DNA from 3 places in the Streptomyces sp. NPDC050546 genome. Region 3 is predicted to be linked to each of the others. Evidence: riboswitches for the same ligand, from Rfam matches in the RefSeq annotation. Region 3 holds a riboswitch; each other region holds the start of a gene.
What was found. Region 3 has a riboswitch for cobalamin ahead of ACIBK5_RS35170 (ABC transporter substrate-binding protein). Riboswitches for the same ligand answer to the same signal wherever they lie in the genome.
Positions count from the first base shown of each region.

Region 1: another riboswitch for cobalamin. It lies ahead of ACIBK5_RS38350 (ABC transporter substrate-binding protein); the one in region 3 lies ahead of ACIBK5_RS35170 (ABC transporter substrate-binding protein).
Region 2: another riboswitch for cobalamin. It lies ahead of ACIBK5_RS16350 (cobalamin biosynthesis protein); the one in region 3 lies ahead of ACIBK5_RS35170 (ABC transporter substrate-binding protein).

Region 1 covers NZ_JBITGX010000022.1:96,575-104,447, forward strand. The annotation lists gene ACIBK5_RS38345 (FecCD family ABC transporter permease) at 1-77, opposite strand, end outside; gene ACIBK5_RS38350 (ABC transporter substrate-binding protein) at 122-1,081, opposite strand; cobalamin riboswitch at 1,208-1,397, opposite strand; gene ACIBK5_RS38355 (CoA-binding protein) at 1,479-1,886, shown strand; gene ACIBK5_RS38360 (4-hydroxybenzoate 3-monooxygenase) at 1,923-3,146, shown strand; gene ACIBK5_RS38365 (ArsR/SmtB family transcription factor) at 3,148-3,507, opposite strand; gene ACIBK5_RS38370 (cation diffusion facilitator family transporter) at 3,570-4,604, shown strand; gene ACIBK5_RS38375 (YbaK/EbsC family protein) at 4,606-5,163, opposite strand; gene ACIBK5_RS38380 (helix-turn-helix domain-containing protein) at 5,206-5,778, opposite strand; gene ACIBK5_RS38385 (DMT family transporter) at 5,876-6,733, shown strand; gene ACIBK5_RS38390 (acyltransferase) at 6,736-7,533, opposite strand; gene ACIBK5_RS38395 (gamma carbonic anhydrase family protein) at 7,647-7,873, shown strand, end outside.
Region 2 covers NZ_JBITGX010000006.1:58,156-66,028, forward strand. The annotation lists gene ACIBK5_RS16325 (alpha/beta hydrolase) at 54-1,181, opposite strand; gene ACIBK5_RS16330 (class II aldolase/adducin family protein) at 1,624-2,355, opposite strand; gene ACIBK5_RS16335 (lysozyme) at 2,554-3,306, shown strand; gene ACIBK5_RS16340 (anion permease) at 3,451-4,698, shown strand; gene ACIBK5_RS16345 (hypothetical protein) at 4,734-4,955, shown strand; cobalamin riboswitch at 5,102-5,242, shown strand; gene ACIBK5_RS16350 (cobalamin biosynthesis protein) at 5,343-6,284, shown strand; gene ACIBK5_RS16355 (cobyric acid synthase) at 6,281-7,816, shown strand; gene ACIBK5_RS16360 (hypothetical protein) at 7,813-7,873, shown strand, end outside.
Region 3 covers NZ_JBITGX010000018.1:93,564-101,436, reverse strand. The annotation lists gene ACIBK5_RS35195 (hypothetical protein) at 1-773, shown strand, start outside; gene ACIBK5_RS35190 (cysteine synthase family protein) at 770-1,792, shown strand; gene ACIBK5_RS35185 (ATP-grasp domain-containing protein) at 1,789-3,015, shown strand; gene ACIBK5_RS35180 (MFS transporter) at 3,038-4,258, shown strand; gene ACIBK5_RS35175 (class I SAM-dependent methyltransferase) at 4,227-4,976, shown strand; cobalamin riboswitch at 5,069-5,192, shown strand; gene ACIBK5_RS35170 (ABC transporter substrate-binding protein) at 5,252-6,253, shown strand; gene ACIBK5_RS35165 (FecCD family ABC transporter permease) at 6,250-7,356, shown strand; gene ACIBK5_RS35160 (ABC transporter ATP-binding protein) at 7,353-7,873, shown strand, end outside.

The DNA.
Region 1 (7,873 bases), on a different contig from region 3:
GAGGCGACGACGGACCAGACGTCCCCGACCCGGATGTCGGCCGGTCCGATGGTGATCGCCAGGGCCACGGAGACCATCAGCAGCAGGGCGCCCGCGACACCGAGCGCCGGTCCGCGGAGGGTCACTTCACGAGCCCGAACTCACGCAGTCCGGCCGCGACCTTCTCCACGCCCTCGACCGTGCGGATGGTCGGGTTCATGGCCTGCCCGCTGAGCAGCACGTACCGCTTGTTCTTGACGGCGTCCATGTTCTTGGTGGCCGGGTTGGACTCCAGGAAGGCGATCTTGCGCTTCGCCGACTCGGCGGTCTCCGAGTCGCGGGTCAGATCGCCGATGACCAGGACGTCGGGGTTGCGGTCGGCGACCGTCTCCCAGTTGACCTGCGGCCATTCCTCGTGCGTGTCGTCGAAGACGTTCTTGGCGCCGAGGGCGCGGGTCATGATGCCGGGCGCTCCGCAGCAGCCCGCCAGGTAGGGCGACTCGGAGTTGGCGAACCAGTACATCAGGGAGACGTCGGAGGCGTCGACGCCCCGCGTGGCCTTCTTCATCCGCTGCTGGAGGGAGGCCACGAGCTTGTCACCGCGGTCCTTGACTCCGAACACGGTGGCGAGGTCCCGCACCTCGCCGTAGACGGCGTCGATGTCCAGCGGCTTGTCGCGCTTGCCGTCGCCGCCGCCCGAGTTGTCCTTGCCGGCGCAGTCGGACGGGGAGACGTAGGTGGGCACGCCGAGCTTCTCGAACTGGTCGCGGGTGGCGACGCCGCCCTTGCCGAGGGTGGAGACGAAGGACGCGGCGACGAAATCGGGCTCGGAGTCCAGGACCCGTTCGAAGGAGGGGTTGTTCTCGGCGATGCGCGGCACCTTGGCGTTGGCCTTCTCCAGCCCCTTCATCACGGGGTCGGTCCAGGTGGCCGTGCCGGCTATCCGGTCGGCGAGGCCGAGGGAGAGCAGGATCTCGGTGGTGCCCTGGTTGAGGGAGACGGCGTGCTTGGGCGCCTTGTCGACCCGGACCTTCCGGCCGCAGTTGTCGAGCGTGACGGCGGCCTTCGTGGCGGTGGGCTTCGAGTCCCCGCAGCCGGTCATGAGCAGGGAGCAGGCCGCGAGCAGGACGGCGGCACGGGCGGGTCGGGCGAGGGGCAAGGAAACCAGTCCTCAGACGTCGAGGGCCCGATCGCGGAGCCCGGTCGTACGGTGCTCCCCCACCGCCGGCCGGCCGCGGGGGCCGCCAGCAGGTCTTCGGACTCGGGTTCACCCGGTGCGGGGCGCCTTCCCGTACGACGTCCAGCCGTACAGTGGCCGCGGCCCCGCCCGTCCCCCTCACCGCTGCGCGTCAGTTCCGGATTCGCACCGGATTCCCTGACCCACGTACATGGGTTCGACTGGCCTCGGCAAGCTATCACGGAGGGTTCGGGGGAATCACAGCGCACCCTGCCTCGTTGCCCGGACAGCAGCTTTTCCACGACTGACGAGGAGGCCGCCGGTGTACGGCGACGACGCAACGGTCCGCAGGATCCTCACCGAGCTCGGCGACACCTGGGCCGTGGTGGGCCTGTCGTCGAACCGGCAGCGCGCGGCGTACGGCGTCGCCGCCGTGCTCCAGCGGTACGGCAAGCGCGTCGTGCCCGTGCACCCCAAGGCGGAGACCGTGCACGGCGAGCAGGGGTACGCGAGTCTGGCGGACATCCCCTTCGACGTGGACGTCGTGGACGTGTTCGTGAACAGCGACCTCGCCGGAGCGGTCGCGGACGAGGCGGTCGCGAAGGGCGCGGGGGCGGTGTGGTTCCAGCTCGGTGTCGTCGACGAGGCGGCGTACGACCGCACCCGGGCCGCCGGTCTGGAGATGGTGATGGACCGCTGCCCGGCGATCGAGATCCCGCGGGTCGGGTAAGGGTCACGACCGTCGCGCCCCCTCCATAATGAGCGCATGACCCACGCCTCCCCGCCCGCGGACACAGGCTCCCCCGGACGTTTCCCGGTCGTCGTCGTGGGCGCCGGTCCCGCCGGGCTGACCGTCGGCAACATCCTGCGGGCCGCCGATGTGGACTGCCTGGTGCTGGAGACCGAGACCCGGGAGTTCATCGAACAGCGGCCCCGGGCCGGGGTCATCGAGGAGTGGGCCGTACGCGGCCTGGAGAAGCGGGGCCTCGCCCGGAACCTGCTGGACCGCGCGGAGCTGCACACCGCGTGCGAGTTCCGCTTCGACGGGGAGCGGTACCGGTTCCACTACGGCGAGATGACGGGCAGTCATCACTTCGTCTACCCGCAGCCGTTGCTGGTGACGGACCTGGTGCGCGAGTACGCCGATGTGCGGGGCGGTGAGATCCGCTTCGGAGTCCGGGACGTGGAGCTGCGCGACCTGGACACCGACCGGCCGTCCGTGTCGTACACCTGCCCGGAGACGGGTGAACAGCGGGTCGTGCACTGCGATTTCGTCGCCGGCTGCGACGGGGCGCGCGGAGTGACGCGGGCCGCGCTGCCCCCGGAGCGGGTCCGGGTCGCACGGCACGACTACGGCATCGGCTGGCTGGCGCTGCTCGCCGAGGCCCCGCCGTCCGCCGACTGTGTGCTGTTCGGCTGTCACGAGAACGGCTTCGCGGGCCAGATGCCCCGCAGCCCGGAGGTGACCCGCTACTACCTCCAGTGCCCGCCTGGGGACGACCCGGAGAACTGGCCGCACGAGCGCGTCTGGGCGGAGCTGCGGCAGCGGCTCGGGGCCGCCGGTGTGCCGCCGCTGACGGAGGGGCGGCTGATCGAGAAGCGCGTGCTGGACATGCACGACTACGTGGTCGAGCCGATGGTGCACGGTCGGCTCCATCTCGCGGGCGACGCGGCGCATCTGGTCGCCCCCATCGCGGCCAAGGGCATGAACCTCGCCCTGCACGACGCCTTCCTGCTCGGTGACGCCCTGGTGGCGCGCCTGACCACGGGTGACGACAGCGGTCTGGCCGGCTATGCGCAGGCGTGCCTGCGGCGCGTGTGGGACTACCAGGAGTTCTCGCAGTGGCTGTCCGAGGTGTACCACGGCACGGCGTCGGGCGACCCGTTCCGCGCGGGCACCACGCTCGCCCGGCTGCGCCGCCTGTTCACCTCGCCCGTGGCGGCCGCGGCCTTCGCCGAGCAGTATCTGGGGACGGCCGCGCGGTACTGACTCAGTCGTGCGGGGGGCGGTCGCTGAGGCGGTGGTCGGCCACGTTCAGTGCCTCGTCCACGAGCCGGCGCAGATGGCCGTCGCGGAGTGAGTAGATCACGCGGCGGCCTTCTTTGCGGGTGTCCACCAGGCCCGCGAGACGCAACCGCGCCAGGTGCTGACTGACGGCGGGCCGGGCCGCCCCGCACGCCTCGGTGAGGGTCGTGACGTCGGCCTCTTCCCTGGTCAGTGCGTGCAGCAGGGCGAGCCTGGTGCGGTCGCCCAGAAGGGCGAGGAGTTCGGCGGCGAGCGCGAACTGTTCCTCGCCGGGGCTGCGCGGGTGCGCACCGTGCGCAGGTGACAGGTGCATGCGTGCGCTCATACGCACATAATGACCCTGTGGGCGTGTGCACGTCCACTCCCGCGCACCGGAAGGGGACGCACGTGAGCGACCGGCACCAGCACACCCACCCGCACGGCCACGGACACAGGCACGGCATTCGCCACCGCCTGGCCCACCTCCTCACCCCGCATTCCCACGAGACGGCCGACAAGGTCGACTCCGCCCTGGAGTCCTCGGCCCGGGGGATGCGGGCGCTGTGGGTCTCGCTCGCCGTGCTGGGCGTGACAGCTCTGGCCCAGGCGCTCGTGGTGGCCGTCTCCGGCTCGGTGGCGCTGCTCGGGGACACCGTGCACAACACCGCGGACGCCCTGACCGCGGTACCGCTCGGGATCGCCTTCGTGCTGGGCCGCCGCGCGGCCACCCGCCGGTTCACCTACGGCTACGGGCGGGCCGAGGACCTGGCGGGGCTCGTGATCGTGCTGACGATCGCCGCGTCCGCCGCCTTCGCGGGATGGACCGCGATCGACCGCCTCCTCGACCCGCGCCCGGTCCAGCACGTCCCGGCGGTCGCCGTGGCGGCCCTCGTCGGGTTCGCGGGCAACGAGTGGGTGGCCCGCTACCGCATCCGCGTCGGCCGCGCGATCGGCTCGGCCGCGCTGGTCGCCGACGGGCTGCACGCCCGCACCGACGGCTTCACCTCACTGGCCGTGCTGCTGGGCGCCGGCGGCTCGGCCCTGGGCTGGCAACTGGCGGACCCGATCGTGGGGCTGGCGATCACGGCGGCGATCGCGCTGGTGCTGCGGGACGCGGCACGGGAGGTGTTCCGGCGGGTGATGGACGCGGTCGACTCGGCCCTGGTGGACCGGGCCGAAGCCGCCCTGACCGAGGTCCCCGGGGTGCGCGCGGTGGGCGAACTGCGGCTGCGCTGGATCGGGCACCGGCTGCGCGCCGAGGTCGCGGTCGTGGTGGACGGCACCGTGACGGTCCGCGAGGCCCACCGCATCGCCGTCGACGCCGAGCACGCGCTGCTGCACGCCGTGCCCCGCCTCACCGCCGCCCTGGTCCACGCCGACCCGGCACCGGTCCCGGGCGAGGCCGACCCGCATCTCGTACTGGCCCACCACACGCCGGCGTAGCTCAGGAGACCCCGAGCCCCTCCAGCACCACGGCCCCCGGCAGTTCCGCGAACGCCTTGCCCGGGACCAGCAGTTTGCCGCGCCGCCGGCCGCTGCCGACCAGCACGTACGGCAGGTCGACGACGGCCGCGTCCACCAGCACGGGCCAGCCGTCCGGCAGTCCGAGCGGGGTGATGCCGCCGTACTCCATGCCGGACTCGCCGGTCGCCGTGTCCATACCGGCGAACGAGGCCTTGCGGGCGCCCAGTTGACGGCGCACGACGCCGTTCACGTCGACCCGGGTGGTGGACAGTACGACGCACGCGGCGAGTGTGGTCTCGCCGGCGCGCTTGCCCGCCACCACCACGCAGTTCGCGGACCGTTCCAGCAGGTCCCGTCCGTAGTGCTCCACGAAGACGGCGGTGTCGGCCCACTCCGGGTCGGTGTCGACGTAGACGATCTGGTCGGCGGGGACACTGCCCGGCCAGTGACGTACGGCGTCGGCGACGGGGCGGGTGAGTTCGTCCAGGCAGGCGGGGGCCGGACGGGCGTCGTCGAAGTGTCCGATGGGTGCGCGCATGGCCGCACGCTAACAACAGCGGACCGCCTCCCGCCGGGCGTCTCAGGACACGGGCGGCACCGAGACAGCCATGATCATCTGCATCGGCACCTCGCCGGTGTTGCCGTACACGTGCGGGACGTTGGCCTCGAAGTGGACACTCGAGCCCGCGGGCACGCGGTACTCGACACCGTCGGCGGTGAGCGTCAGCTCCCCGGCCGTGACATGCAGCAGTTCGGTCGTGCCGGCGGGGTGCGGGTCCGAGGGGCTGCTCTCGCCCGGCATGAGCCGCCAGTCCCACATCTCCAGCGGGCCGGGCGCCTCGGTGCCCGCGAGCAGCCGGTTGTAGCTGCCGGCCTCGGTGTGCCACAGCCGTACGGTCTGCTCGGCGGGGACGATGTGGACGTTCGGGCCCTTCTCGTAGTCGAGCAGGGTGGTGATGCTGATGCCGAGCGCGTCGCCGATCTTGACGACGGTGCCGAGGCTGGGGTTGGTGCGGGCCTGCTCGATCTGGATGAGCATGCCGCGGCTGACGCCCGCCCGGGCGGCGAGCACGTCCAGGGTGAAGCCGCGCACCGCGCGCCAGTGCTTGACGCTGCGCGCCAGGGACTGGGTCAGCAGCTCGAGGTCCGACACATTCCATCCAATATTTTGCATTACACAGTGCAGCGGATTGCACTACGGTGTGGTTGACCAACTCGTTCACTGAACTGTACTGCGAGGCTTCCGCACCATGACAGCGCTCTTCGCCCTGGCCACCAGCCTGCTGTGGGGGCTGGCCGACTTCGGCGGCGGGCTGCTGACCCGGCGCACGCCCGCGCTGACGGTGGTCGTGGTCTCGCAGTCGATCGCGGTGATCGTGCTCGGCGCGGTCGTGGTGGCGACCGGCGGCTGGAGCGAGGCGGGGCCGCGGCTGTGGTTCGCCGTGGCGGCCGGACTCGTCGGGCCGGTGGCGATGCTCGCCTTCTACAAGGCGCTCGCGCTGGGCCCGATGGGCGTGGTCTCACCGCTGGGTTCGATCGGCGTGGCCGTGCCGGTCGGCGTCGGCCTGCTGCTGGGCGAGCGCCCCGGCCTGCTCCAGTTCGTCGGCATCCTGGTCGCCGTAGCCGGTGTCTGTCTCGCCGGCGGACCTCAGTTCCGCGGCGCCCCGGTCCAGCGTCAGGCCATCGCCCTGACCCTCCTCGCGGCGTTCGGCTTCGGCGCGGTGATGGCCCTGATCGCCGAGGCGTCGACCACACTCACGGGACTCTTCCTCGCGCTGTTCGTGCAGCGGGTGACGAACGTGACCGCCGGAGGAATCGCGCTGCTGGTGTCGGTGCGGCGCGGCTCACCGGCCCTCCCCGCGGACGGCTTCCCCTGGGCCTCGCTGCCCGCGCTCGCCTTCGTCGGCCTCGCGGACGTCGCCGCGAACGGCACCTACTCGATCGCCGCCCAGCACGGCCCGGTCACCGTCGCGGCCGTACTCGCCTCCCTCTACCCGGTGGTGACGGCCGTGGCCGCGCGGGGCCTCCTGCGCGAACGGCTGCGGGCGGTCCAGGCCGCGGGTGCGGGCCTTGCCCTGGTGGGGACGGTCCTGCTGGCGTCGGGCTGAGGTCAGGTCCCCGGCGTCGGCTCCGCGAGATCGGCCGCCGCCCCCTCGTCCAGCTCGGCCAGCCGGGCCGCCGTCTCCTCGTCCAGGTCCGAGAGCGCGCGCAACTGCTCGGGCGTGACGCCCTCCGGTATCGGCACCGGCGGCGGGGTGCGCAGCGGCGGCTGCCAGCCGTCGGCGGGGGTCCAGCGCCGTACGACACGGGCCGGCGCGCCCGCCACCACGGCGTGGTCGGGCACCGCGCCCCGGACGACCGCGCCCGCGGCCACCACCACGTTCCGCCCGATCCGGGCGCCCGGCAGGATCACCGCGCCGGTGCCGATCCAGCAGCCTGGCCCGATCTCCACCGGCTCCATCCGCGGCCACTGCCTGCCGATGGGCTCGTGCGGGTCGTCGTAGGAGTGGTTCGTGGACGTGACGTAGACGTACGGACCGAAGTAGCAGTCGCTGCCGATGGTGACCGTCGTGTCCGCGATGACATGGCTGCCGCGGCCGAGGACGACGCCGTCGCCGAGGCGCAGGATCGGGTCGGGGCCGAGGTCGAGGTCGGGCATCAGGCCCGCCGTGAGGGTGACCTGCTCGCCGATGATGCAGTGGGAGCCGAGGTGGATCCAGGGCTCGCCGAAGACGGTGCCGAGCGGGAAGGCGAGTCTGGTACCTGTTCCGATGGCTCCGAAGCGGTGGCGCCCCGGGTGCTCGGCCGTGACGGAGCCCGTGCGCTGCGCCCAGGCCCAGCCCGCGTGGACGGCGCGCTGCGCGAGGCCCCGCCGCCAGGATGAGAACGTGTTCTTGCGCTTCGGCACGAGGGTCACGGTACTCAGCGGTAGCTGAACGCGCGGCGTCGGAGGCCTGTGATCTTCGCCCCACCGGGTGTCGTACGGTTTGCGCGTTGTCTACGACGTTTCTGGAGGCGGACATGACACAGCGGGCGATGATCACGGGGATCGGCGGCAGGGAGCCGCGGGTCGATCCGGAGGCGTTCGTGGCGCCGACGGCTTCGGTGATCGGGGGCGTGACGCTGGGTGCGGGGGCGAGTGTCTGGTACGGGGCCGTGCTGCGCGGTGACGTCGAGTCGATCTCGGTCGGCGCCAGCAGCAACGTCCAGGACAACTGCACGCTCCACGCCGACCCGGGGTTTCCCGT
Region 2 (7,873 bases), on a different contig from region 3:
TGCGGAGCGGGGCGGGACATGGTCGCGACGGGGCGCGGGGGCGAGGGACGGGGTCACATGAGGGGCGTCAGGAAGCGGCGCAGGGCCTCCTCGTAGGCCTGCGGGTCGGCGTTCCACATCGCTCCGTGGGGCGCGTTGCCGACGGTGTAGAGGGCGACCATGTCGGGGCGCGCGTCGGCGAGGTGGCGGGAGAACCGCCAGGGAGCCACCATGTCGTCCGGGCCGTGGAAGACGAGCGCCGGGATGTGGAGCCCGTCGAACGGGGTCGGGCCCGCGACGCCGTCGTCGTACAGGCCGGTGCGGCCCTGGGCGGCGCGGACCGCGAGGGGCAGCAGCGCGCCCGGGGTGCGGCGGGCCGCGGCGAGGGCGCGCAGGGTGGTCTGCCAGCTGAGCACCGGGGAGTCCAGGACCAGCCCCGAGACGCGGTCGCGCAGCCCCGAGTGCGCGGCGGCGCGCAGGGCCATGGTGGCGCCGGTGGACCAGCCGTGCAGGACGACCTGCCGGGCGCCGTGGCGCACGGCGTAGCGGATCGCCGCGTCGAGGTCGCGCCACTCGGTCTCGCCGAGGTGGTTCAGGCCGTCGGGCCTGCGGGGTGCGCCCAGGTCGCCGCGGTAGGCGAGGGCGAGCACCGGGAAGCGGCTGCGGTGCAGGAACTCCATGACGTTCATGGCCAGTTCCCGTGTGGCGCCCAGGCCGTGCACGGCGATCACCCAGGTGTCCCGTGCGCCGGGCACGAACCAGGCGGGCAGGGCGCCGAGTTCGCCGTGGATGTCGACGTCGGCGTGTTCGAGGCCGAGGGCGGCGCTGGGGTTGCCGACGTACACGTTCGCGGTGAGCCAGGCCTTGTCGCCGGCCTTCAGGGTGCCGTGCGTGACGCTCTCCAGGCGGCGTACGACGGTGTCGGCGGTGTGCGGGGCGGTGTCCAGTACGGGGCCGACCACCGCGTGGGAGCCGTCGCCGGAGAGGCCGTAGCGGCCGGGCCGCAGGGCGGCCAGGTCCCGGGTGAGGGTGATCTGCCCGGCGGCGGTGCCGTGCACGGTGAGCCGGGGTTCGGTGGGCAGTGGCCTGCCGGGAGGCGCCTTGAGCGCGGCGTCGCTGGCGAACCGGCCGGCGGCCACGGCGGCCGCACCGGCCCCGATCACGGCGGTGGCGGCAGCGGCCGCCGCTCTGACAGTGCGCACGGCTCCAGTGTCCCGTCGGACCGGGCGAGGGACCAGTGGGCGGGGGCGGTGGGGTGACGAGCGGCGGGGTGGGGGCGGCTGCGGGGGCGGTGGTGGCTGTCGGGGTGTTGCGGCGGAGGCATCATCACGGGCATCGGTGATCGCGTTGCGCCTGACGCCGGGTGGGGGTCGGGGCCGCGCCGGGGGGTGTCCGTCCTCGGATTGGCGCGATGGACTTGCGAACCGGCTCACTGTCCGTTGACGCGCCAACCACTGCGGGCGGACACCCCCCGACACGTCCCCTTGCGTACGTCGGCGGGTGCGGGCCGGGTGGCCGGAGGAGCGGTGGCCGCGGCCTTGGGCCGGGATGCCGGTAACCCACGGAGCGATGGCCACGCTCGTGGCGGGACGCCGGTGGTCGGGGGGTGTGGGGGGCGGGGGGCAGTGGGGCCGGGAGGGCGGGTCAGCCGCGCTGGCCGTAGTCGCGCAGCCGGTTCTGTACCTCTGTCAGTTGTTCCGTGGACAGCAGGCTCGGGGACAGGCCCGGGACCGATGTGGCGGTCAGCCACAGCCGGCACATCCATTCCAGCTGGGCGGTCCGGTCGTAGGCCTGGTCCAGTGACGCGCCGTAGGTGATCGTGCCGTGGTTCTGGAGGAGGCAGCCGGAGCGGTCGGCGAGGGCGCGGAGCATGTTCTCGGCCAACTCGTCGCTGCCGTACGTCGCATACGGGGCAACTCGGACGGGTCCGCCGAGCGCGGCGGCCATGTAGTGGATCAGCGGGAGCTCGCTCACGAGGGTCGAGACGGCCGTCGCGTGCACGGCATGGGTGTGGACGACGGCGCGGGCGCCGGTCGTGCGGTAGACGGCGAGATGCATGGGCAGCTCGCTGGTCGGGACGAGCGTGCCGAGGACCCGCCGGCCGTCGAGGTCGACCCCGGTGACGTCGTCCGGCGCCAGCCGGTCGTAGGGCACGCCCGACGGCGTGACCAGGACGGTGTCCCCGACGCGCACCGAGACGTTGCCGGACGTTCCGACGACGAGCCCGTCGCCGACCGTCCGGCGGGCCGTCGCGACGAGGTCCTCCCAGGCGCGCGCCTCCTCGGGGCGCACACCCTTCCGCCGCGACTCCCCCGCATCCTGTCCGCCGCCTCGGACGTCCCCCGTGCCCCGCTCGTCGCCTCGCTCCTCAGCCATGCGGCGATCCTGCCAGGCAGCCCTTCAACGCGCCGCTGGGCGGGGGCACTTTAGGCCGGAAACCGAGCATGCGTAAGGGCGCATACCCGCACAAACTCGCCATGGATCTCTCTTGGCCGGAGATCATCGGACATTCAACAGCCCTCCAGTACTCTCTGGGGGATTTGCCGTGCACGTCGCCATTCCGGGGGGAATCACATGGCCCGTGACCACATATCGACCCGCCGCCGCGGCCGCTTACTGGCGGTCTCCGCCGCGGCACTCGCGCTGGGAGGGACCTCGCTCGCGGAGTTCCCGGCCACGGCGGCGAGCCGCCCGAAGGGGCACGACGTCTCGTCCCACCAGAAGAACGTCGACTGGCGGAGCGCGAAGGCGAAGGGCGCCAGATTCGTCTACGTCAAGGCGACCGAGTCCACCACCTACCGCAACCCCTACTTCAGCCGGCAGTACAACGGCTCACGCGCGGCGGGCCTCGTCCGCGGCGCCTACCACTTCGCGCTGCCGAACAGGTCGTCGGGCCGGGCGCAGGCGGCCCACTTCGTACGCAACGGCGGCAGTTGGAGCGCGGACGGCTGGACGCTGCCGCCGGCGCTCGACATCGAGTACAACCCGTACGACAAGAAGCACAAGTGCTACGGCCTGAGCAAGGCCGGGATGGTCAACTGGATCAAGTCGTTCAGCGACGAGATCAAGCGGCTCACCGGCCGCCGCCCGGTGATCTACACGACCACCCACTGGTGGAACACGTGCACGGGCAACAGCCGTGCGTTCGCCGCGCATCACCCCCTGTGGGTCGCCCGCTACAACGCGGCGAGCGCGGGACCCCTGCCGGCCGGCTGGTCCTCCTGGACCTTCTGGCAGTACGACAACGGCGACGGCACCCTCCCGGGTGATCAGAATCTCTTCGGCGGGTCACTCGATCGACTGAAACAGTTCGCCAGGGGCACATGATCGTTGGGGCGCAAGGGCCGTCGCACCAGGGCGGAATGACGGACCCCTGTTGCGGACACCCCTGCGCCCCTCCCAGTTCATCTTCCGTTCACTCGGGTTACCTACGTTCGTCCCGCCAACGACGCCGAACGATTGCCTGGGTAAATGGAAAGCTTCTCGCTGATCCTCGCGATTGTGGTGGTAACCGCACTTGCGTTCGATTTCACGAACGGTTTCCACGACACCGCGAACGCGATGGCCACGACCATTTCCACGGGCGCCATGAGACCGAAGATCGCGGTGGCCATGTCCGCGGTGCTCAACCTGGTCGGCGCCTTCCTGTCCGTCGAAGTCGCGAACACGATCTCCAAAGGCCTCGTCGACGAGGCCGGCATCCGTCCCGAGGTCATCTTCGCCGCCCTGGTCGGCGCGATCCTCTGGAACCTGCTGACCTGGCTCGTCGGTCTGCCGTCCAGTTCGTCGCACGCCCTGATGGGCGGCCTGATCGGCGCCACGATCGCCTCGGCGGGCGTCGGCGCGGTGCACGGTGACGTCCTGGTCACCAAGGTGCTGATCCCGGCGGTCGCCGCCCCGCTGGTCGCGGGCATCGCCGCACTGCTCGCCACGCGGTTGACGTACTCCCTCGGCAAGAAGGCCGACGGCGACGCCTCCAAGAAGGGCTACCGGGCCGGCCAGATCGCCTCCGCGGGCCTGGTCTCGCTGGCCCACGGCACCAACGACGCCCAGAAGACGATGGGTGTCATCACCCTGGCCCTGGTCGCCGGCGGCGCCGTCGCCCCCGACTCCGACCCGCCCATGTGGGTCATCCTCTCGGCGGGTATCGCCATCGCGCTCGGCACCTACCTCGGCGGCTGGCGCATCATCCGCACCATGGGCAAGGGCCTGACCGACCTCCAGCCGCAGCAGGGCTTCGCCGCCCAGACCAGCGCGGCGACGGTCATCCTGGCCTCCTCGCACCTCGGCTTCTCCCTCTCCACCACCCACTCCGTGTCCGGCGCGGTGATGGGCGCGGGGCTCGGCCGCAAGGGCGGCGTGGTCCGCTGGTCGACGGCGACGCGGATGTTCGTCGCCTGGGGTCTGACGCTGCCGGCGGCGGCCCTGGTGGGCGCGCTCGCCGAGTACGTGACCGGCTTCGGGAACTGGGGCACGGCGGTCGTGGCGGTCTTCCTGGTCGCCTCCAGCGCGGTGATCTGGAAGCTGTCGCGCCGCGAGGTCGTCGACCACACCAACGTCAACGAGGTCGACGAGGAGCCGGCCGGTGTCGTGACCACCGCGATCGCCGCGGTGACGCCGCCTCCGGCGGGCCCGTCCGAGGAACTGGCCGCCACCATCCCGGCCCAGGCCCAGCCCTCTGCCGACCGGAAGCCCTCCACCACGACCACCTCGGTCTGATCCCGCCCACCCGGTGACAAGGAAGAATCTCTGAGATGAAGATCGACTGGGCGACCCTCGGCTCCGTCTTCGGCGTCAGCCTCGTGGCCACCGTGATCCTCGTCGGCCTGTTCACCCTCGGCATCACGGGCCTGTCGCGCCGTGAGCGGGCGGTGGCGGCGGGCGGGTCCGCGGGGCTCGCGGTGACGGGGGCGTACGCGTGCTTCGCGGCGTGCGCGGCGGCTGTGGGGTACGGGATCTATCTGATCGTGGCCTGACCACGATCGTCCGTCACCGGGCGGCACGGGGCTTCGGTCCCGGGCCGCCCGGTCGCCGTGTGCGGGGCAGCCGTCGGCACCCCCTGCGAGGCGGGCGGTGTGGGCTTGTCCACACTCTCCTCTCGCAGGTCAACGGCAAGTTGACGGCTGTTCGCGGCCGTGGTGGACTGCCGGGGCCAATACGGCGGCAGGAGAGGAAGCCGGTGGAAGTCCGGCGCGGTCCCGCCACTGTCACCGGGGTAACAACCCCCCGGGAGCCAGGAACTCTCACCGCCGGTCTCGTCGAACCAGGGCGTGGACACCCTGAGTGAGGACATATCGCCATGCTCGGCTGCCGATCGAGGGTCAGTACTCCACCGTTGTCCGCCGCCAAGGCCGGCTGAGCCCATGGGTGCCGGTCGCGTCCACGCGTACGGTGCCGCCGTCGGTCTGATCGGTGATCTGCTGCTCGGAGATCCTCGCCGGGGGCATCCGGTCGCCGCGTTCGGGCGGGCCGCGGGTGCGGTGGAGCGGGTGTTGTGGCGGGACCACCGGGGATGGGGCGCGCTGCACACCGTGGTGTGCGCGGGCGGGGCCGTCGCGCTGGGGGCCGTCGCCGCGCGTGCGGTGCGCAGGTCCGCCCCCGCGTCGATCGGACTGACCGCTGTCGCCACCTGGGCCGTCGTCGGGGGGACTTCGCTCGCGCGGGAGGCGCAGGTCATCGGACGCGCCCTGGAGGCCGGGGACGTCGAAGCGGCCCGTGCGCGGCTGCCGCATCTGTGCGGACGGGATCCACAGGCACTCGACGCCGACGGGATCGCCCGGGCCGTCGTCGAGTCCGTCGCGGAGAACACCTCCGACGCCGTCGTGGGGGCGCTCGTGTGGGGGGCCGTGGGCGGCGTGCCCGGGCTTCTCGGGTTCCGGGCCGTCAACACCCTCGACGCCATGGTCGGGCACAAGTCGGCCCGGTACCGGCGCTACGGGTGGGCCTCCGCGCGGCTGGACGATGTCGCGGGGTGGCCCGGGGCCCGGCTGACCGCCGTGCTCGCGGCCGTGGCCGGGGGCGATCCACGGGGAGCCGTGGCGGCCTGGCGTGCCGATGCCGCCAAGCATCCGAGTCCCAACGCCGGGCCCGTGGAGGCCTCGTTCGCGGGGACGCTCGGGGTGCGGCTCGGCGGGACCCTGTCCTACGGCGGGCGGGTCGAGCACCGGCCCGTACTCAACGGCGCGGGGCGCGGCGTCACGACCCGGGACATCGAACGGGCCGCACGGCTGTCCAGGCGTGTCGGCTGGCTCGCGCTCGGCGTCTGTGCCGCCGCGCGCCACATCGTGAAGGGGCGTACGTCATGACGGGCGGGGGGCTTCTCGTCGCCGGTACCACCTCCGACGCCGGCAAGAGCGTCGTGACCGCCGGGATCTGCCGGTGGCTGGTGCGGCGGGGCGTCAAGGTCGCGCCGTTCAAGGCGCAGAACATGTCGCTGAACTCGTTCGTGACGCGGGAGGGCGCCGAGATCGGGCGGGCGCAGGCCATGCAGGCGCAGGCGTGCCGTGTGGAGCCGACCGCGCTGATGAATCCCGTGCTGCTCAAGCCCGGCGGCGAGCAGAGCAGTCAGGTCGTGCTGCTGGGCAAGCCGGTCGGGGAGATGAGTGCGCGCGGGTACCACGGCGGGCGGCAGCAGCGGCTGCTCGGGACCGTGCTCGACTGCCTTGAGCAACTGCGGGGCACGTATGACGCGGTGATCTGTGAGGGGGCCGGTTCTCCCGCCGAGATCAATCTGCGACGGACGGACATCGTCAACATGGGGATCGCCCGGGGCGCCGGGCTCCCCGTGCTCGTCGTCGGCGACATCGACCGGGGCGGGGTCTTCGCCTCGTTCTTCGGGACCGTAGCCCTGCTGTCCCGCGAGGACCAGGACTGTGTCGCCGGGTTCCTAGTGAACAAGTTCCGCGGGGACGTCTCCCTGCTGGAGCCGGGGCTCGACATGCTCCACGGCCTCACCGGGCGGCAGACGTACGGCGTTCTGCCCTTCCGGCACGGGCTCGGGATCGACGAGGAGGACGGGCTGCGCGTCTCCCTGCGGGGGACGGTCCGCGAGTCCGTCGTCGCCCCGCCGGTCGGCGAGGACGTGCTGCGCGTCGCCGTCTGCGCGGTCCCGCTCATGTCCAACTTCACGGATGTCGACGCGCTGGCCGCCGAACCCGGTGTCGTCGTGCGGTTCGTGGACCGGCCGGAGGAACTCGCCGACGCCGACCTCGTCGTCGTGCCGGGGACCCGCGGGACCGTCCGTGCCCTGGAGTGGCTAAGGGAGCGCGGGCTGGCCGACGCGCTGGCGCGCAGGGCCGCCGAGCAGCGGCCCGTCCTCGGCATCTGCGGCGGCTTCCAGATCCTCGGCGAGCACATCGAGGACGACGTCGAGAGCCGCAGGGGCCAGGTCGACGGGCTCGGGGTCCTGCCCGTGCGGGTGCGGTTCGCCCGCGAGAAGACCCTCACCCGGCCGACGGGCGAGGCCCTCGGGGAGCACGTCGAGGGCTACGAGATCCACCACGGCGTCGCCGACGTCACCGGCGGCGACACGTTCATCTCTGATGACAAAGGACGCGGCCTGGACGGTTGCCGGGTCGGCCAGACCTGGGGCACGCACTGGCACGGCTCGCTGGAGTCGGACGGATTCCGGCGTGCCTTCCTGCGCGAGGTGGCGGACGCCGCCGGACGCCGCTTCGTACCGGCGCCGGACACCTCGTTCGCCGCGCTGCGCGAGGAGCAGCTCGACCGGCTCGGCGACCTGATCGAACAGCACGCGGACACGGACGCGCTGTGGCGGCTCATCGAGTCCGGCGCGCCGAAGGGGCTGCCCTTCGTCCCGCCGGGAGCGCCCAGATGAGGACCATGGCGGTGGGGTCGGCCGCCCAGTTGAGGACCGTGGCGGTGGGGCCGACCG
Region 3 (7,873 bases):
TCGCGGTGGTGTCGTTCCCCGTGGAACGCCACTCCTGGGTGCACTTCACGCCAGGGGCGGCGCGGCCCCTTCCGCTCGGGGAGAAGTCCCTGACGGCGGCCCGGCTCTTCCTGGAACACCACGGCCTGTCGTCCCTGCCGCCGGGAAGCTGGACCGCGCACTCCGATCTGCGGGTGGGCGTCGGGATGGCCAGCTCGACGGCGGACATCGTGGCGACCCTGCGCTGTCTGTCGGGGATCTTCTCGCTGCCCTGCGACACCGACGTGGTGCTCGGCGTCCTGGCGGCGATCGAACGGTCGGACAGCGTCTTCCTCGACGAGTTCGCGCTGCATCTGAGCGGCCGGCACCGGGTGGTGCGGCGGCTGGGCACGGACATCGGCTTCCACACCGCCTATGTGATCGAGCCGGGCACGGTGGACACCGCCGCCGTGACCTCGCTGCTCCTCGCGCACTACCGGCGCCGCGGCGAGGAGTACGAGCGGTGCCTGACCGACCTGCTGAAGGGCTTCGCCTGCGGCGACGCGGCCGCCGTGGCGCGGGCGGCGACCACCAGTGCCGTGCTGTCCCAGGAGGTGCTGCCCAAGACGACGTTCGACCGGGTGCTGGGCCACCGGGAGCGGTTCGGTGCCGACGGTGTCTTCGTCGCGCACACGGGCTGTCTGACCGGCTATCTCTTCGTCCGCCGCCCGGACTCCCGCGTCAGATCCGAACTGTCCGCGTTCTTCCGCTCGCTCGGCCACCAGTGCACTTTCGCCCAAGGAGGCTACGGGTGATCCACCCCCATATCGCCGACGCCCTGAAGGTTCCCGACCTGGTCCGGCTCACCGACCAGCTCGTGCTGCTCCGGTTCGAGTCGATGAAGATCTACTCGGCGCTCGCCGCCGTGCGCCGATTACTCGACCGGGGTACGGTCCGGCCGGGCCAGACCCTGATCGACAGCTCCAGCGGCATCTACGCCTACGCCCTCGCGCTGGCCTGTCACCGCCACGGCATGCGGTGCCACATCGTGGCGTCCACCACCGTCGACGCCACCACCCGCGCCCAGCTGGAGATCCTCGGCGCGAGTGTCGAGCAGGTCGAACCGTCCCGGAACCTCAAGCTCGACCAGGAGTTACGGGTCCGGCGGGTGCGCGAGATCCTCGCCGAGCGCCCCGACTGCCACTGGATGCGCCAGTACCACGACGACATCCACTGCCTCGGCTACCACGAGGTCGCCGACCGGATAGCCGAGGCGTTTCCCGGAACCCCGCTGACCGTCGTCGGCGGGGTGGGCTCCGGCGCCTCGACGGGCGGCCTCGTGGAGCGTCTCAGGGAGACGGAGCCGTCGGTGCGGCTGGTCGGCGTGCAGCCGTTCGGCAGCGTCACCTTCGGCAGCCAGGACCATCACGACCCCGAGGCGATCATCGCGGGCATCGGGTCGTCGATCGTCTTCGACAACGTCCGCCACCACCTCTACGACACCGTGCACTGGATGGACTTCACACACGCCATGTCCGGCGCGGTCAGCCTGCTGCGCGAACACGCCGTCTTCGCCGGGCTGTCCACCGGTGCCGGGTATCTGGCCGCGATGTACGAGGCCCGCCGCCACCCCGACCGGCTGCACCTGGTGATCGGCGCCGACACCGGACACCGCTATGTGGAGCGCGTCTTCGCCCGGTACCCGGAGGCCCTGGACCCCGCCTCGCTGAAGCCCGTCGAGGTCCGCGACCCGGAGGAGATGAGCATGCCCTGGTCGAGAATGACGTGGCGGCGCACGGCCTGCCCCGCCCACTGGAAGGAGCGGGCGGCATGACGGTCGTCTGTCTGGAGTCGCTGACGTTCGGGCTCGGGCACCTGGTACGCGCCGCCGACCGGCTCGGCGAGCGGCTGCTGCTCCTGACCCGCGACCCGGCCTACTACGCCTACGAACTGGACCGGCTGCCCGCCGGCGCCCTGGACGTCGTGGAGATCGACACCTTCGACGTGGAGCGGGTGGCGGAACTGCTGGAGCGTACGCCGGAGTTGCGGGGCCTGATCAGTTCCACCGACACCTGGACCCTGGCCGGAGCGGACCTCGCCGACCGTTTCGCCCTGCCGGGGCTCGATCCCGGGGTCCTGCGGTTCACCCGGGACAAGGCGGCCGTCCGCAACCGGCTGCACGAGGCCGGTCTCACCCGCGGCCGGGCCGCCGAGGCCGCGGGTCCGGACGCGGAAGCCCGGGAACTGCTGCTCAAGGAGGTGGGCCTGCCGGCGGTCCTCAAGGACACGGCGGGCACCGGAAGCCAGAACGTCTGGCTGGTGCGCGACGAGAGGGAGCTGGATAGGTCCCTGCGGGATGCGGCGGAACAGCCCTTGAAGGGGCGGCTGTTCGCGGAGCCGTACTTCGGCGGGCCGGTGTACAGCGCCGAGACCCTCACCTGGGCGGGGCGTACGCGGCTCCTCGGTGTGTCCAGCAGGCTCATGTCGGCGGAGCCCCGCTTCCGCGAGGAGATCACGGCCTTCCCCGTCGCCTTCCCGGAGGCACACGAGGCGTCGCTGGAACGGTGGCTCGACGAGGTGCTCGCCGCCATCGGCTACACCGACCGTTTCGCGCATGTGGAGTTCGTGCTGACCCGCGACGGTCCCGAGGTGGTGGAGGTCAACCCCCGGATCGGGGGCGCGCTGGTCGGTGAGGGCCTGTGCCGGGCGCTCGGCGTCAATGTGTACGAGGCGATGATCGAGGCCGCGCTCGGCCGCCGGCCCCGGCTGATGGACACGGCGCTGCCCGGCGGTCCGGCCGTGGCCTTCGTCCTGGGATATCCGGCCGAGCCCGGAGTGTTCACGGGAGTCGCCGGACTCGACCGGCTGGCGGACCTGCCCGGGTCACCGGCCTGGTATCCCGTCCGCCAAGTCGGCGACACCATCGAGCACTTGGCCGACAGCCGTGGCTACGCCGGCATCGTCTACGCCGAGGCGGAGACGGCGGAACTGGCCACGCACCGGGCGGTCGCGGCCGCCAACGCCCTGCGCGTGCTCACCGAGCCCTCCGGTGGGTGAACGGCCCGGGCGGAGCGCCGGGTTGTTCCCGCTCAGCGGCCCGCTGCGCTTCCTGCTGCTCAGCTCGTTCCTGATCCCGCTCGGCAGCTTCATGGTGCTGCCGTTCATGTCGGTGTTCCTGCACGAGCGGCTCGGGATGGGGCTCGGCACGGTCGGTGTGGTGCTGGCCGTGGCCTCGCTGGTGCAGTTCTCCGGCGGAGTCGTCGGCGGGGCGCTCGCGGACCGGATCGGGCTGCGCCGCACGATGCTGTGGGCCCTCGCCATACGGACGGCCGGATTCGTCGGCCTCCTGCTGGCCCTGCGCCGGCCGCCCCTGGCGGTCGCCGCGCTGGTGCTGACGTGCTGCGGCGCCGCCCTGTACCTGCCCGCCAACAAGGCGTACCTGGTGCACGGGGTGGACGAGGAGCGCCGGCCGGCGTTCCTGTCGGCGGGCAACGCGGCGCTCAACGCGGGCATGGCGGTGGGACCGTTGATCGCCGGGCCGTTCGTGCTGTCCTCGCCCGGCTGGCTGTTCGCGGCCGTCACGGCGCTGTTCCTCGCGGTCACGGCGGGCCACGCCGGGCTGCCCGCCGCCGGGGAGCGACCCCCCGGCACGGAGGCCACCCGGCAGGGGCTGCTGGCCGGGGTGGCCGTCCTGCCGTTCGCCGCCAACGCGCTGGCGTTCTATCTGTACTTCCACTTCCAGCACTTTCTGGCGATCTACGCGGTCGAGCGTGCCTCCAGCGAGTTCTACAGCCTGGTCCTGCTGCTCTGCTTCACGCTGGTCATCGTCGTCCAGCCGCTCGCCTCCGGGCTGATCCGGCGGATGCCTTACGCGCTCGCGCTGACCGTCGGGTTCGCGGGGCTGGCGGCCGGACTGGCCGTGCTGGCGATCGGCAGCCGGGCCGCTCTGCTGGCGGGCGGTGCGCTGATCACCCTGGGCGACATCGTGCTGTTCCTGAAGAACGACCTGGAGGCGCTGCGCCGCAGCCCGCGCTCCGACGCCGTGGTCTTCGGTCAGCAGCGGCTGGCCGCCGGTCTCGGCGCCTGCGCGAGCGGCGTGCTGGGCGGGCAGCTCTACGGCCTCGGCGAACGCGCCGGGCACACCGGCTGGTTCTGGCTGCTGGCCGCCGCGCAATGTCTGCTAATTCCCCCTCTCCTGCTCTTGCTGCGCAGGCACGGCGAGCGGCTGAAGCAGGTCCCATTCGACGAAGAAGGAGCACTGAAGCCGCATGACACGGACGGGCGGGTTCCAGGACGATGACTTCTGGACGGAGTTCCACGACTTCCTCTTCTCCGAGCAGCGCCACACCCAGGCCGAGGAGCTTCTCGACACCTCTCCCCTGCTGTCCTTCACGCCCGGGGCGCGGGTGCTCGACCTGTGCTGCGGCCCTGGCGTGTTCACCGTGCCGCTCGCCCGGCGCGGCTACGAGGTGACGGGCGTGGACCTCAGCCCGGCCATGCTGGACCGGGCGCGCAAACGGTCGGCGGACACCGGCACCGACGTCACCTACGTCCAGGCCGACGCGCGTGAGTTCGAGGCGCCGGGCGGCTTCGACGTCGTACTCAACATGTTCACGTCGTTCGGCTACTTCGAGGACCCGGCCGACAACGCGCGCGTGCTGCGCACCATGTACGACTGCCTGGCCCCGGGCGGCACCCTCGTCCTGGACCTGGCCGGCAAGGAGCTGCTGGCCCGCAAGGTCACCCCGCCGAAGGTGGTGACGCACGGTGAGGACCTGATGGTGCAGACCGACACGGTGCTGGACGACTGGGCGCGGCTGCGCAGCGACTGGGTCCTGGTGCGCGGCGAGCGGGTGACCCGGGCCACCCTGGTGTGGTTCGTGTACAGCGCCGTGGAGCTGCGGCGGATGGCCGAGGAGGCCGGGTTCGGGGGCGTGGAGGTCTTCGGTGGCTTCGACGGCCGGCCCTACGACGAGAACGCCGAGCGGCTGGTGCTGCGGGCGGTCCGCGAGGGGTGACGTGGGCATGGGGCGTGCGGGGCGGGCACGCACGCCCTGTTGACCGCGACGGCGCGGAACGTACTATCACCAGGTCATCGCCGCGACGGGAGACAGGAAGCCGGTGTGAGTCCGGCACGGTCCCGCCACTGTGACCGGGGAGTGCACCCCTTCGACACGCCACCGCGCGAGCGCGGGAAGGCGAGGGGGAACGTCGATCCGGGAGTCAGGACACTGACCCGTCGCGGGCCCGATCCGAGGAGCGCGGACTCCCCAGGAGGCTCTACGTGTCCCATCTGTTCTCCCCTGCCCGCAGGCAGGTCACAGCGCTGGCCGTCGCCCTGTCGGCGGCGCTGCTCGTCGCCGGCTGCGGCTCGTCCGGCGGCACCGCCCAGGACTCGAAGGCGGCGAAGGCGCCCCCGGGCTTCCCCGTCACCGTCGACAACTGCGGGGTGAAGACGACCTACGACAAGCCGCCGTCGCGGGTCGTCACCATCCACCAGCACCCGGCGGAACTGATGCTCGCCCTCGGTCTGAAGAACCGCATGGTCGGCACCGCCTTCCCCGACTCGGCCGTCCTGCCGGAACTGCGCAAGGACTACGAGGCGATCCCGGAACTGGCGAAGAAGGAGCCGTCGTTCGAGACCGTCCTGGAGGCCGAGCCGGACCTCGTCTACGGCGGCTACGGCAGTGCCTTCGCGGAGAACGACGGTCGCTCCCGCAAGGCGTTCGCCGACGCCGGCATCGACACCCACCTCAACCGCGAGTACTGCGGAAAGAAGCGGGTGACGATGAAGGACACCTACGACGAGATCCGCACCGTCGGTGAGATCTTCGGCGTCCCGGACCGGGCCGACGAACTGGTCTCCGACCTGGAGGGCCGGGTCGGCAAGGCGGCCTCCGCCGTCGAGGGCGAATCCGCTGTGCCGGTGTTCGTGTACGACAGCGGCGACAAGACCGCCTTCACCGCGGGCGGCAAGAGCCTCGGCACGGAGATCATCCGGCTGGCCGGCGGCAAGAACGTCTTCGCCGACCTCGACGATGTCTTCGGGGACGTCTCCTGGGAGCAGGTCGTCGAGCGCAGGCCCGAGGTCATCGCCATCTACGACTACGCCGGAGCCGGGAGCGTCGAGCAGAAGAAGAAGTTCCTGCTCTCCCAGCCGGCCCTCGCCGATGTGCCCGCCGTGAAGAACAAGCGGTTCGTCGTCCTGCCGCTCACCGCCACCCTGGTCGGCATCCGCTCCGCGTACGCGGTCGGGGACCTGGCGCGCGGGCTGCACCCCGAGAGCTCCCGGTGACGCAGCCGGCCACCGAGGCGCCCGCGGTGCGACGCCCTGTGCCGCCCGGGCAGCGGACGGGGCGCACCGGCCTGGCCGTCACGCTGCTCGTCCTGACCGCCCTGCTCGTCGTCTCCGCCACGGCGGGCCTGGCGATCGGCTCCGTACAGGTGCCTCCCGGGCAGGTCTGGGGCATCGTGACGCACACGCTGGGCGCGGGCTGGACGGAGCCTGACTGGTCGCGAGCGCGCGAGACCATCGTGCTGGACGTGCGGGCACCCCGCGTGCTGCTCGGGGTGGTGACCGGGGCCGGCCTCGCGGTCGTCGGCACCGCCCTGCAGGCCCTGGTGCGCAACCCGCTCGCCGAGCCGTATCTGCTGGGCGTCTCCTCGGGGGCGTCCCTGGGCGCGGTCTCGGTGATCGTGTTCGGGGTGAGCGTGTTCGGGCCGGTGTCGCTGTCGGCCGCCGCGTTCGCGGGCGCTCTGGGCGCGCTGCTGCTCGTGTACAGCACCGCCCGGACCGGAGGGCGCATCACCTCCGTACGGCTCGTGCTGTCCGGGGTGGCGATCGCGGCGGTGCTCACCGCGTTGCTGGATCTGCTGCTGCTGACCACCGACCGGGGCAACGAGGCCCGTGCGGTGCTCGCCTGGACCCTCGGCGGCCTCGGCGGCGTCAACTGGGGCACGCTGTGGCTGCCGAGCCTGGCGACCCTGCTGGGCGTCGGTGTCCTCATGGTGCAGTCCCGGAACCTCAACCTGCTGCTGGCGGGCGAGGAGGCCGCGACGACGATGGGCCTCGACGTGGCCCGGTTCCGGGCCCGGATGTTCGTGCTGGTCTCCCTCGTGACGGGCGTGCTGGTCGCGGCGGCCGGGCCGATCGGCTTCGTGGGCCTGATGCTGCCGCACATCGTGCGGCTCTTCGTCGGCGGCGACCATCGCCGGGTCCTGCCGACGGCCGCGCTCGGCGGGGCGGTCTTCCTGGTGTGGGCCGACATCGCCGCGCGCACGATCGCCGCGCCGATGGAGGTGCCGGTCGGCGTGCTGACCGCGCTGTGCGGCGGGCCGTTCTTCCTGTGGCTGATGCGCCGGGACGCCCGGCGGTCCACGGATCGAGGAGTGGGATGAGCGCGATCGGAACAGGGGTGGCCGCGACCGATCTCGATGTCGAGGGCGTCACGCTGACGGCCGGAGCGCGCCATCTCGTGCGGGACGTGTCCCTGACCGCCCGCCCGGGCGAGACCATCGGGCTGGTGGGCCCCAACGGCAGCGGCAAGTCCAGTCTGCTGCGGGCCGTCTACCGGGTGCTGCGCCCCGACAGCGGCTTGGTGCGGGTCGACGGCGCCGACGCCTGGTCGCTGCCCGTGCGGCAGCTGGCCCGTACCGTCGCGGCGGTGGTGCAGGAGTCGGGCGCCGACTTCGATCTGGCCGTACGCGAGGTCGTCGCCATGGGCCGCACCCCGCACAAGCGGCTTCTCGCCGGTGACACCCCCGAGGACGCCGGGCTCATCGACTCCGCGCTCGCGGCGGTCGACGCCGCCCACCTGGCCGAGCGGCCCTTCGACCGGCTGTCCGGCGGCGAGCGTCAGCGGGTGCTGATCGCCCGCGCCCTCACCCAGCAGCCCACGCTGCTCGTACTGGACGA